Regions from separate parts of the Paenibacillus stellifer genome, predicted to be linked through region 3. Evidence: riboswitches for the same ligand, from Rfam matches in the RefSeq annotation. Region 3 holds a riboswitch; each other region holds the start of a gene.
What was found. A riboswitch is a leader RNA that binds a small molecule or an ion and turns the genes downstream of it on or off. The one in region 3 is predicted to bind cyclic di-GMP.
Positions count from the first base shown of each region.

Region 1: another riboswitch for cyclic di-GMP. It lies ahead of PSTEL_RS03490 (transglutaminase-like domain-containing protein); the one in region 3 lies ahead of PSTEL_RS28895 (ISL3 family transposase).
Region 2: another riboswitch for cyclic di-GMP. It lies ahead of PSTEL_RS28880 (choice-of-anchor A family protein); the one in region 3 lies ahead of PSTEL_RS28895 (ISL3 family transposase).

Region 1 covers NZ_CP009286.1:733,757-738,039, reverse strand. The annotation lists rRNA gene PSTEL_RS03495 (16S ribosomal RNA) at 1-621, opposite strand, end outside; gene PSTEL_RS03490 (transglutaminase-like domain-containing protein) at 1,041-1,847, opposite strand; cyclic di-GMP riboswitch class I at 1,861-1,941, opposite strand; cyclic di-GMP riboswitch class I at 2,013-2,093, opposite strand; gene PSTEL_RS03485 (class D sortase) at 2,193-2,867, opposite strand; gene PSTEL_RS03480 (GtrA family protein) at 2,878-3,336, opposite strand; gene PSTEL_RS03475 (glycosyltransferase family 2 protein) at 3,329-4,283, opposite strand, start outside.
Region 2 covers NZ_CP009286.1:537,285-541,567, forward strand. The annotation lists gene PSTEL_RS25965 (alpha/beta hydrolase) at 1-638, opposite strand, end outside; gene PSTEL_RS02625 (YhjD family protein) at 1,305-1,712, opposite strand; cyclic di-GMP riboswitch class I at 2,218-2,308, shown strand; partial or broken gene PSTEL_RS28880 (choice-of-anchor A family protein) at 2,448-3,185, shown strand; gene PSTEL_RS28275 (hypothetical protein) at 3,230-4,042, opposite strand; gene PSTEL_RS28280 (LPXTG cell wall anchor domain-containing protein) at 4,068-4,283, shown strand, end outside.
Region 3 covers NZ_CP009286.1:1,030,573-1,034,855, forward strand. The annotation lists gene mgtE (magnesium transporter) at 1-1,219, shown strand, start outside; cyclic di-GMP riboswitch class I at 1,924-2,012, shown strand; partial or broken gene PSTEL_RS28895 (ISL3 family transposase) at 2,113-3,139, shown strand; cyclic di-GMP riboswitch class I at 3,185-3,274, shown strand; gene PSTEL_RS04765 (RNA polymerase sigma factor) at 4,018-4,283, shown strand, end outside.

The DNA of each region.
Region 1 (4,283 bases), 300 kb from region 3:
GTTTAAACACCAGACTTAAATCGCCGCCTGCGCGCGCTTTACGCCCAATAATTCCGGACAACGCTTGCCCCCTACGTATTACCGCGGCTGCTGGCACGTAGTTAGCCGGGGCTTTCTTCTCAGGTACCGTCACTTCTCTAGCAGTTACTCTAGAGAACGTTCTTCCCTGGCAACAGAGCTTTACGATCCGAAAACCTTCATCACTCACGCGGCGTTGCTCCGTCAGGCTTTCGCCCATTGCGGAAGATTCCCTACTGCTGCCTCCCGTAGGAGTCTGGGCCGTGTCTCAGTCCCAGTGTGGCCGTTCACCCTCTCAGGTCGGCTACGCATCGTCGCCTTGGTGAGCCGTTACCCCACCAACTAGCTAATGCGCCGCAGGCCCATCCCTCAGTAACAGATTGCTCCGTCTTTCATCCTTTCCTCAGGCGAAGAAAGGAATTATCCGGTATTAGCTACCGTTTCCGGTAGTTATCCCAGTCTGAAGGGCAGGTTGCCTACGTGTTACTCACCCGTCCGCCGCTAAGTTAATCCGGAGCAAGCTCCTTCATAACTCCGCTCGACTTGCATGTATTAGGCACGCCGCCAGCGTTCGTCCTGAGCCAGGATCAAACTCTCCATTAAATACGCGACTTCGTCGCGTCGCCCGTTCCGGAATGGGTCGATCTCAGCTGAGCCGATCATTCCGGAACGAGTATAGAAAGAGCTGATTTGCTCATTTTGAATCTGACGAGAATTAAATTCTCTTTAAATACTCACTCGTTGTTCAGTTTTCAAAGATCAAGCTTCTATTAAGACTTTCATTGTCGCTTCGATTTCGCATCAGCAACTCTTATATCTTATCACAACCAAGTCATCAACGCAAGCTTTTTTTATTTCTTTTTTTGAATCAGCAGCTCGTGTTTCTTGGCCGGAATTTGAATATACCACATGTCACAATAAATACGCAAGAGCTTTTCAAAAAAAATAAAAAGAGTTGATTTCACAACTTGCGAAATCAACTCTTTGGGGTTCCCTTAGGTTAAGTTATACAGCCTCACTTATTAGTAATACTTAGCGCCCGTATATTTGCTGGCGAGCTTGGTGATGCTGCCGGTTGCCTGCTTGGTCTTGCCAAGCCCTGCATCCACTGTCGTGTCGATTGTGACCCATTGGCCGTCAATCAGTACTTCATTCCAGGCATGGTACGCAGTTACGTAGCTGCTCTGCCCCATAACGAGCTTCGTCGGCACATCCACACTGCGCAGCATGGCGGCGAAGAGAGAAGCGTAATCATAGCAGATGCCCTTCTTCGTAGCGAGCGTGTTATCAATGCTCGGGATGTAATCCGTAGTTACATTGGCGGCAAGATCATAATCGTATTTGACATTCGAAACTACATAGTTATAGATAGCTGTTACTTTATCTTTATCGGTAGCCGCGTTCTGTGTAAGCTGTTTAGCTTTCTGAATAGCGCGGTCGGATGGACTCCAATTAATGTTCTGAACAGAACTTAAATATACGGCATTCGGGTCGGTGAGGGACAGTTCGATGGAATCGGAATCAATCAGCTTGTACTTGTTGCCTGTAGTGTTCTCCATGATCGATACTTTATAGGTGCCGTTTCCGAGCTGAAGCGGGAAGCTTTCATCCGACTTGGACGCATACAGGTTATACGTGTAGCTGCTGCCGTTCTTGGTGATCATCAGTTTGGTCTTTTTATTCTGAGGGACGGAATAATGAATTCCAATAACACCTTGGCCTATATTCGAGGTATCGAGCCATTCCGCACTTGCGAAGGCTTTAGGGGCAAACTGGATAGACCCAGCAATTACAAACAAAGAAAGAATAAAGCCGTAAAGCTTCTTCATATGAAAAACTCCTTTCGGTAGCTGGCTGCCATCCTTACGGGAAGGCCCTCTAGCTTTGCGTCCCTGCCTTTCGACAGGTTTGCCGTTATCGTGGAATCTCCACCTTACATAAAAAAGAACAACTCCCATTTTCATACTGTACGACTAAACAAAAAAAGCCTCTCATTCGGTAGCTGGCTGCCATCCTTACGGGAAGGCCCTTTAGCTTTGCGTCCCTGCCTTTCGACAGGTTTGCCGTTATCGTGTTTAGCTTTCTATGAATAGAGTACCATATTTTAATAGTTAAGAAAATAGTTATCTAGGAAAAATCGCCTAGATTTTTATTTATTTTTTTCGAAAAAGGGCTTATGCATCAAGTTTGGCATGAATAATCAGACGATGAGTCGGATTAATTAGCGGATCGCAAGTAATTAAAGTAAGAATCCGGTCTTTATTGTTTCCTTCCAGCACCGAGATATCCGTCGGCTCTACTACCAGGATCTCATAGACCTTATACTCCAAGTCTTCGCTCTTGGTCTTGATTGTAATGGTATCGCCAATCTTCACTTCACCCAGTCTATTGAACAATCTGCCTTTGGTATGCGCCCGATGTGCGGCGATGGCCGAATTGCCGACTTCCCCTAGCGGTGCGGTTTCGGTCATATGAACGGCGGCATGTCTCATGTTCGCTTTGGTCGCCCCCTCCAGAACGGGAAGCTTCACATCTATGGAGGGAATTTCGATCAGCGCAATCGCCTTTTCATCGCCGGCCGGATCGCTTTCAGCCTCCGAGAGCTGATCCTGCTCATTGAGAGCCGATTCATCCGCAAGAAGCTGCGTCACCTTGGCATATTTCAATCTGAGATCAGGGTCTGCGGCAGTCCCACCGGCAACCTCGCTCTGCTTCGGACTCTGGTCAAAGCTCTGCTCCGCTTGCTCCAGCAGCCGCTGCTGCTTCCAGTCTTCGAACCATTCGCTCCCCTTGGGGTAGAGTATCAGAAGCAGACCGGCGATGATGATAATATAGGACAGCTTCCGCATGGGTCTCCTCCTATCGCTGTTCAATGTTCGATCCCGGAGCCGGCACAGTCTCCTTGGGAGCGGTGAATACCCACTTCCGGCTGCCGAAAAAGTTAATAATGACCGTCACGAACGTAACCAGCACCTTGGCAACCAGCTCCTGCAGGCCAAATCGGTCGATCAGCAGGCTCATCAGCAGCAGAGAGATGCCAAGCACAACCAGGTTCAGCACCACAAACCGGATAAGCTGCATATGGTCGAAGCCCTCTTCTTTGCTCCGCTGGCGGTCCTTAAATGTAATCTTGCTGTTCAGAATAAAGCTGTTGGCCGTTCCCGCACTGTAGGAAATAATTTGCGCCCCGATATAGAATAAGCCTAATACCCCATTCAGCAATGCGAACACAGCCATATCGACGAGCGTATTAAGCAGACCAACAATATTGAATTTCACGAACTGGATGAAGTCACGTTTGAAATTCTGGTTATTCATACCGCCCATCCTTTCGCAAATGCCGGGCCTCCTCGTTCAGAAGCTCGATTTCTTCGGCTTTCAATTTCCGGTAACCTACCGTCTGACGGACGATATACAGCGGACGGCCTTTGGATTCGTCGTAAATCCGTCCGATATACTCCCCTATTACCCCAAGGATCATCAGTACGATCCCGTTGAACAGCAGGTTCACGCCGACGATGGATGCCCAGCCGGGCACCGTGTGGTCGGTGAATAACCTCTGCATCAGAACGACGAATAAATAGATGAAACTGGAGATTGAGAGCGCAAAGCCCAGATAAGAAGCAATCTTAAGGGGCTTATGGGAAAAAGAAGTGATGCCGTCGAGCGCGAAGCGGATCATTTTCTTAAGCGGATATTTCGTCTCGCCCGCAAAACGCTCCTCACGCACATATTCCACGCTCGCCTGACGGAAGCCTACCCAGCTTACCAGCCCCCGGACGTACCGGTTCTTCTCCTTCAGATCCCGCATTACATCGGCCACCTTGCTGTCAATCAGCCGGAAATCGCCGGTATCCGTCGGAATGTCGACGCTGGTCATGCTGCTGAGCAGACGGTAGAACACTTTAGCGGTCGTCTTTTTGAACAGGGTCTCGCCATGGCGCTTCAGCCTTTTGGCATACACCACCTCATACCCCTGCTTCCACTTCGCGATCATCTCCAAAATAACCTCCGGCGGGTCCTGCAGATCGGCATCGATCACCACAACCGCGTCGCCCTCCGCATAGTCCATTCCCGCCGTAATAGCGATCTGATGCCCGAAATTCCGGGAGAAGTCGATCAGCTTGACATTCGGATCGTTGTCCGCGATATCCTGGATGATGGCCGCCGTCCTGTCACGGCTACCGTCGTTCACGAACACCAGCTCATACGGTTCGCCGGTGTTGTCCATTACCTGCTTCAGACGCTGATGTGTATGCGAGATG
Region 2 (4,283 bases), 490 kb from region 3:
TACAGATTTATTACAGCGAAAATATGGCTCTTGTCACGACTCTTCCAAATCCGGTCCCCCGCGTTCATGAAAGTCAGCGTCAGTTCCCCACCGGCTGACTCGCCGCTGACCGCGATTTTCCCCGGGTCTATGCCGTATTCCGCGCCATTCTGTTCAATCCAATCATAGAGACTGCCCATATCGTCAATGGCATCGTTGACCGCTCCGGTCCAATCCTCGTTGGCATTGTCGCGCAGCCGGTAATCGGCAGAAATCACCACGTAGCCCATCTTGGCGAACACATCGGCGAACTTGGCCATATCGCTCTTGCTGCCGTAGCTGAAGCTGCCCCCATGCGCCATAAGCAGCACCGGTCTGGCTTTCAATGAATCCTGGGCAGGTTCATATAGATCCAGCAGGAGCTTTTCCATGCTTCCTTTCGCATTAGGTTTATTCGCGTATACGATATTTTCATGCTTTTCCACCTGTGTAAATGCGGGATACAAATAGCGGTTTGGGTCCAAATCGGCTTGCGCCTGCGAGCTTGCCTGCGGCTCCTGCTCCTTGTTGGCATTCGGACGGAGGCTGCAGCCAGGCATCAGTATTAGCAGACAGGCCAGAATCAAACCGAACTTGATGATCGCCTTTTGGGTTGGCATAGTCACTTCTCCTTCATTCTTACGTGATATTCTTGCATCTCCGCTAGCGTACTGTCCCGCTAACCGGAGGCTGGAAGGCACAGGCTCAGGGAACATGATCCGCCAGACATTGAGTGCAAACGATTGCAATTCAGTGTAAGTGAATACAAAGAAATTCAAAATTTGTGCTGTAATCCTGAAAATGCCGCTCTCCGTAGAGTTCGCCTTCCCATCCTGAATTCCTCTAACGGACAAAATATTGATACATGGATGTGCTGTGCTGGTAAGGGAAACAATGTAAAGACATCAGTTTCCCTCCAGGTCTGCCCGTCCACGGGCAGAGGGATTTCATCAATCTTTTATCTGCTCTTCATGCAAATTTAAGCTTGACCCCTTATAGTAAGGACATACCCCCTTACGACATATATATTGGCCCTGCCGGATAACGGCGGGGCACTTTTTTTGAGGGAAAGTCCGGTCCCTCGGAATAACTTTCGTTATTTCTTTAGATTTGAGCGGCCATTATTCAAGAAACAGAAGCTTCCGGCTAAAATTTAATGATTTTTTCAGGTTGCGATCAGGTTTTTTTCAGGTTCGGGGGGTATATTAGAGATACCAAACACCCCCCAGTGTTTTGTGTATATATAGTTCAAGGCTCTGCCGACTCCCACGGCAGAGCCGCTTTTTTTAATGGGAATGCCGAACGCCAAGCTGATACTGATCTTCATAGCTCTGGTAGGCCGAGATGTCGAGGCCCAGATATTTGCGCATATGTATGGCGGCCTGCGCAGCAATGATGTCGTTAAGCAGCAGCATGGTTTCATGAAAGCCGTGGCAGACATATTTGGCTTCAATGCCGTCCGGTCTCCGCCGCTGCTCGTAGATTTTGACCCCGCGCCGTCTCATTTCGCTCCGTACATCCCGCAGATCGCAGGTTGCGAGGCGGGCGGCGGCCTGCAGCATGTCCAGATAGGGAGCGGGCGTCCGGAGGTGGGTTGCGATCAGTTGGGCATCCCTTTCGAAGGCCGACAGAATCAGCGGCAGCATCACGCAGGACTTGACGAGCATATGGTCTTCGCGCTGAGATCTGTACATGCGGACATCACCTCGGAATAATGGGAACATATATTCGTATTTTACCTCCAACTCACAAAAATAATCAATGGAATTTCTAAACATGTCTGCGAATTGTGATATAATTCACAACCTTATAATCGCACATGAGCTATATTAAATTCAGGTAATTAAAATTAAAAATATTAGTTAAGGAAAGAGGAATTATCATGAGAATGGAAAGCAGTTTCCTCCGCGGCTTGATGTTTGGCGTTGTGTTCAGTGTTCCGCTGTGGATGTCTCTGATTGGCTGGCTGCGCGTGCTGTGACCGTTCTTGTTTAATGGGTATATAGATCGATTTATAGAGAGAAGGGACCGTCTTTCTGAAGGCGGTCCCTTTAATATGCGCAAAAACTACCTATTCACATCTTATATGTATGAGTAAAAGGACCGGATTAGTACCAAGAAATAGGATTGACGAATCATATATAGGGTGCTAGAATTCCATAATATGAGAGACAAAAGTCATAGATAATTTCATTTGTTCATGTATAAACGCAAAACAGTCGAAAGGCTGCGACGCAAAGCCCAGGAGTCTACCGCGTGTACACAACGCCATGATCGTCCGGCCGCCATGAAAGCCAGTCAAGGCTATCAAGGCGGCCTTTTTGCTGTTATTATAAGCCGCTGCAGCCATTGACCTTAATCGACAATTTTAGAGGTGAGGGCAATTGATGAAGAATTTGAAATCATGGGTATCCTTGATGCTGACCGGGATGATCTTGGTATGGTGCACTATTGGGGTTGCTGGCAAGGCTGACGGAGCAGCGGCCGGGTTCTTAGGGACAGCGGGATATTATAATGCTTTCATACTAGGCAATTTTACGCAGTCTTTCACGGATACGGAAGGAAGATTAGCTGCCGGAGGAAATGTTACGCTAAACGGTTATTCTGTCGGGTTTAAGCTTAGCAGCAGCGAGCGCGAAAAGCCCGCCGTTCTTGTGGCTGGCGGAAACTTGACGTTCAATGGCGGCGAGATTCTTGGAAACGTGGTATATGGAGGAACGGGCCAAATCGGGGCGGAAGTGAATGTCACCGGAACGAAGAGCCAGGGCACGCCTATCGACTTCCCGTCGGAATTTCGTTATTTGACAGAGACATCGCAGCGATTGGCGGCGTTGGAAGCAAATGGAGTGACCGAGTACCAGTGGGGACGGTTGACACTCACAGGAAAAGATAAGCGGATGAACATCTTCTCCGTCTCAGGCAGCGATCTGTCCCAGGCCAATACGCTGGTGATCGATGCTCCAGCCGAATCGACAGTAATCGTTAATGTTGACGGCGCCTCGAATCAGCTTCAGTATTTTGGTTTCTCGTTGCAGGGTATTTCACGCGAGCATGTTCTGCTCAATTACAGCCAGGCTTCCGAGCTTGTCATTAGAGGGATCGCAGTGGAAGGCAGTGTACTGGCCCCGGGAGCGGCCGTCAATTTCGACAATGGCCAATTCAACGGCACGCTCATCGCGGCTTCGGTTGTAGGGGGCGGGCAGTTCAATCATCATCCGTTCACGGGAAGTGATGAGACGCCTGAGCCGAGCCCAAGCCCAAGCCCGAGCCCAAGCCCAAGCGTAAGTCCAAGCCCGAGTCCGACGCCAACACCGTCGGAGACAGCGAGCCCGACGCCAACACCGTCGGAGACTCCGAGCGAGACGGCAACGCCGACGCCGGAGATACCGAGCGAGACGGCAACTCCAACACCAGTGACGCCAAGCGAGGCGCCAACGCCGACACCGGATACGCCGATCGAAACCGCAAGTCCGACGCCAGAGGTAACGCCGAGCGAGACGGCAACGCCAACGCCGGAGACTCCGAGTGAGACGGCAACGCCGACACCGGAGACTCCGAGCGAGACGGCAACGCCGACGCCAGTGACGCCGAGCGAGCCGCCAACACCGACGCCAGTGACGCCGAGCGAGACGGCAACACCGACGCCAGTGACGCCGAGCGAGCCGCCAACGCCGACACCAGTGACGCCAAGCGAGCCGCCAACGCCGACACCAGTGACGCCAAGCGAGCCGCCAACACCGACACCAGTGACGCCGAGCGAGCCGCCAACACCGACGCCAGTGACGCCAAGCGAGGCGCCAACGCCGACACCGGATACGCCGATCGAAACCGCAAGTCCGACGCCAGAGGTAACGCCGATCGAGAGCCCGACGCCAACGCCGACTTCCGAATCGACAACCGTCATCAACGATGAACCCGTTCCTATTGGACCGGTAAATTCGCCTGAAGCATCGGCGGCTCCGTCACCGACGCTATCACCGACGCCGTCGCCTTCTGCCACACCTTCGGGTGATGAGGTTACCATTGATGATAATCCTCTTCCGTTAGGCGTGCCTTCGGCAACACCAACTGCAACACCAATAGCGACACCAACGGCGACGCCTTCCGCGTCTCCCGCCCCATTGGTAACGCCGAAGCCTGAAGAGCTGGAACTCGGCGATGACCCTGTGCCTCAAGGAGTTCCTGCGCCTGTCGGCAAGCTGCCTAAGACCGGGGAAGAGAGCCACATGCCTTACTACGCAGGCGGCGCTGCAATCTTGGCGATT
Region 3 (4,283 bases):
CAAACATCGCCTTAAATTTCTCGGGATGCTGCAGCCCAAACAAGTTGCCATTCTCCTTCAAGAACTTGATCCTCCGATGCAAATTGATATTTTGCACAAGCTTGGCGTCCAGCAATCATCCAATATCATGGATTTAATGGAGAATGACGATTTGGCGGATTTGCTGAACCAATTATCCGCCGGCAAGATTGAAGAGTTCTTGGCGGCCATGCGAACCGAAGAGTCGAACAGCGTGAAGGATCTCATGCGGTATCCCCCTGACACCGCGGGGGGGATCATGACGAACCGGTATGTTTGGATCCGGCAAACCTATGCGGTCAGGGTAGCAGTGGACAAGCTCAAATTGTTTGCGGAAATCGCCGAAAATATTTACTACCTTTATGTGCTCGATGAAGATAAAAAGCTGGTGGGGGTTGTCTCTTATCGCGATTTGATAATGGCGGACGCAACCGATAAGATCGAAGACATAATGTTTACCCGCGTCATCTCCGTTCCGGTCGACATGGACCAGGAGAAAGTGGCCCAGGTTATCCAACAGTATGATTTTATTGCCGTCCCGGTTGTGGACGGACAGCATCGCCTGGTCGGGATCGTTACGGTTGACGATGTGTTGGATGTCATCATCGAAGAAGCCAATGAAGACATCGCCAAATTATCGGCCTCGGGAAAAACCATCGATTGGAATACAAGGCCGTTCACGGCTGCCCTCCGCCGGTTGCCCTGGCTTATTTTATTGTTAGGGCTTGGAGTCTTGACGGGCAGTATCCTCAGCGGCTTTGAGGACACGCTAACCCAAGTGGTGGCGCTGACTTATTTTATGCCGATGATCGCAGGAATGACGGGAAATACGGGGACCCAGTCGCTTGTGGTCGTGGTTCGCGGGATGGCGTCCAGCGGGAAAAACCTCAAAAGCGCCATTCGCCTAATCTTCCGTGAACTGGGAGTAGGCCTAATTATCGGTATCGTTTGCGGTGCATTAATCACCATTGTGGCTTCGATCTGGCAAGCAGATCCCATGCTTGGATTGGTGGTCGGCAGCACTTTGTTTGCGACGCTGGTCATCGGCACCGTGGCCGGGACGGTCATTCCCTTGCTGCTCTATTATTTTAAGGTCGATCCGGCTGTCGCTTCCGGCCCGTTGATTACGACATTAAATGATATCTTTTCGCTAACGGTATATTTCAGCATTGCCTCCCTGTTTATTTCCCATTTGATGTAGGTGAATGCATTAATGAACGAGAATCGGGTGAAAAAAATGAACCATCCCGGTACTGGGTTGACTTCAATTCTCCGACAGATGAGGAATCCAAGTTATTAGAGACACATTTCAACTTCCATCTCTTGGCAATTGAAGATTGTTTCCATTTGCTGCAACGTCCAATATCATAGAGCGAAGTAATGAAATAGAAAAATACCGCCTGAAATTATGGGATCGCTACGTAACCCTATACAACAACTTCTGCAGTATAATATTCATTGGGGATACAGTCTCCTCTCCTTGCTGAAATAAGAAGTAGACCACAGGAACTGTTATAATCCTGTGGTCTACTTTTATAACCGGGAGAATCGTCGAATACCGCCTTGAAGGATTCGGCGCGAGGCAGTTTGGCTTGGAATTTCCGCAATCCGGAGGTTCAGCAGACTGCCGCGGCACCACAAACAGGAGAATCTTCCTGATCCAATCCTCAAAAACCGCATACGATGCAAACAAATTCGCAAACCGTTCCGGACAAATAGAAAAAATGGGGGGCCGGGTACTTCTCCGTTAAAAAGCGCAGGGCTGCAAAGATTGGAGTATACTTTTTCCGCTTGCCCCATACGTCGACCACAACCGCCAACTCGTCCCGTCATACTGGGTGTCCATTATTTGTCATTTCGATGAGCGATGTGATACAATACTCCTATACACAAACGGCAAACAAATAGGAAAAATGGCAAACCTGATCGAAAGACAGGGACGCAAAGCTACGGGTCTAAAGCATTATTAATGCGATGATCGCCGGGTTACCCTAATGTTTTCGCAGCGAGACACTACCTCTTGGGGGATGTGTCTTTTTGTTTTGCTAGATGTCGAAGAATAGGAGGTCAGTCCTGCATTTCAATTACAAAAATCTGCATCTACCAACCATTCGCATGTATTGCAAACGCTGCGACGCTGGATTCGTATGGGCTTATGATTTTGCTGGGACCAAGCAGCAGTACAGCGCGTTCTTCCGTGCAGCTACGGTTGAACACGCGCTTGGTTCTACGGCAGCGCACAGTGCGCGTATCCAGCAAGCACCCGCGAGTACGGTGCAGTATATCCATAACGAAGCGGTTCCTAAAGTGTCGGAGAGGATTTACGAACAAGTGTGGAACGAGGCGGGAGAAATGTCAGAATTGGTTCTGGGTGTCGATGACTTCGCCATCAAGAAAGGGCATACCTACAATACCGGCATTCACAACCTCAAGGGCGAGACGATGCTGGACCTGCTGCCCGGCCGCAAGCTGGATGACCTGCGGACATATGCCAGGGGGCATCCGGACTTCCTGATGCTTCAGCCCAAAGCGGTGGTCATGGATTTGGCTCAGGCTTACCATACTTGGATCAGCGAATGTTTTCCAAATGCGATTCGCATCGCAGATCCGATTTCATGTTCACGGTTATGTGATCGAAAGCGTACAGGAAGTACGGAAATCCGTGCAGCGGACATTATCCCCGCGGGCGAAAGCCCACTTGAAAGCTAACCATCGCTTGCTTAATCCGCCTATGGAATCGCTCGGTGCGGAAAGTAGAAAGCGGCTGGAAGTGTTGCTGAACTACGCTCCGTTACTTCGCAGCGTATGGGAATGGAAAGAAGCGTTTACGACCTGGTACGACTGTTCGCCGAGCTTTAACATTGCCAAACTGGGATTTGAACGTTGGTGCGCGCAGGGCGATCTAATTGATCATCCCGCTGTTCGAAACACCCTTACAACCATGCGTAACTGGAAAGAGGAAATCACGAATTATCATCAATGCCGGTGGACGAATGCGACTGTAGAAGGTCGTCATAATCGCATTAAAGCTTTTCGGCGCCGCCACTATTTCACTCGAAACCGCAATCGCTATAAAGCTGGTATTCTTATTGAATGTAACCGTCATAGGATGCTGGGCTAACTTTCAAACACTGATTTTTAGGTTGAGCCAGAATTCTAAAATAAATATGGAAAAAGGCAAACCTGCTCGAAAGACAGGGACGCAAAGCCACGGATCTAATGTATGATAACATGCGATGATCGCCGGGTTACCCTATCGACAGAAATTGGACACTGCCGTTATAGGGTGGTGTCCTTTTTGTCATTCAATTAGGATGGGAGATTCACGTTGACGTTGGAAATGACAGAAAGTATCGCCATTCAGGATTTTCAGAAGGTGCAGGACAATTTGATCATCATGAAAAACATGGGCTTCTGAATTTCACTGGACGATTTCGGAACAAGCTATTCCTCTCTCAGTTTGCTACATACGCTTTGGCTTGTCCGTTGTGGCGGAAGGCGTAGAAACGAAGAAACAGCTTGAATAGCTTAACCGTTGGAACTGCGATGTCGTGCAAGGCTATCTATTCTACGAGCCGCTGACACCAGAGCAATTTTCTCATTTGTTAGATGAACGTGATGATGACCTGCAAAACCCTGAAATTAAAGGAGCGTTTTATTTGAGCTAACAACGAACTGACGAGTGACAACACCAAAACAACCAGATGATGTTCCTCACGAAAGGTGTTGCCCTGTGAGGAGGGCATCGGTATGCAGCATCCTTTGTCGTATGATATATACGATTACGAACGATTGATCGGTCGTTTATTGGTGTGGCTACGAACAATTCAACAACGCAATTTACTTTGGGACTTTGCCGCGATTGAGCACTGCTATGCTCTGCGGCAAAGTCTTTTTTGGTTCTCTTGAAGCTGTACGCCAGCGTTTATTAGGAAGCGTCGGCTGCCGCTCTCCTCCCTCTGTTTTGGTTTGCCAACAAACCAGAACGGAGGGACGAGAATGAAACGGATGAATTTACGGGATATGTATCCCTTTTTGAACACGGACGTGTGGGTCGATCTCGATGAAGAAGTGGCGCAGGAAATCCGCCGGTTTGATCTGAATGAAAATGCATATAGACTACGCACGTATCGCCATCGGGCGTACTACTCGCTGGATTGTAACGACGGGATCGAGCATGATGCCCTTTTCTTCTCAATTTCCCCAGAGGAATATTACGAGCGCAAGCTGACGAATCAGCAGCTTTATGCGGCTATGTGTGAGTT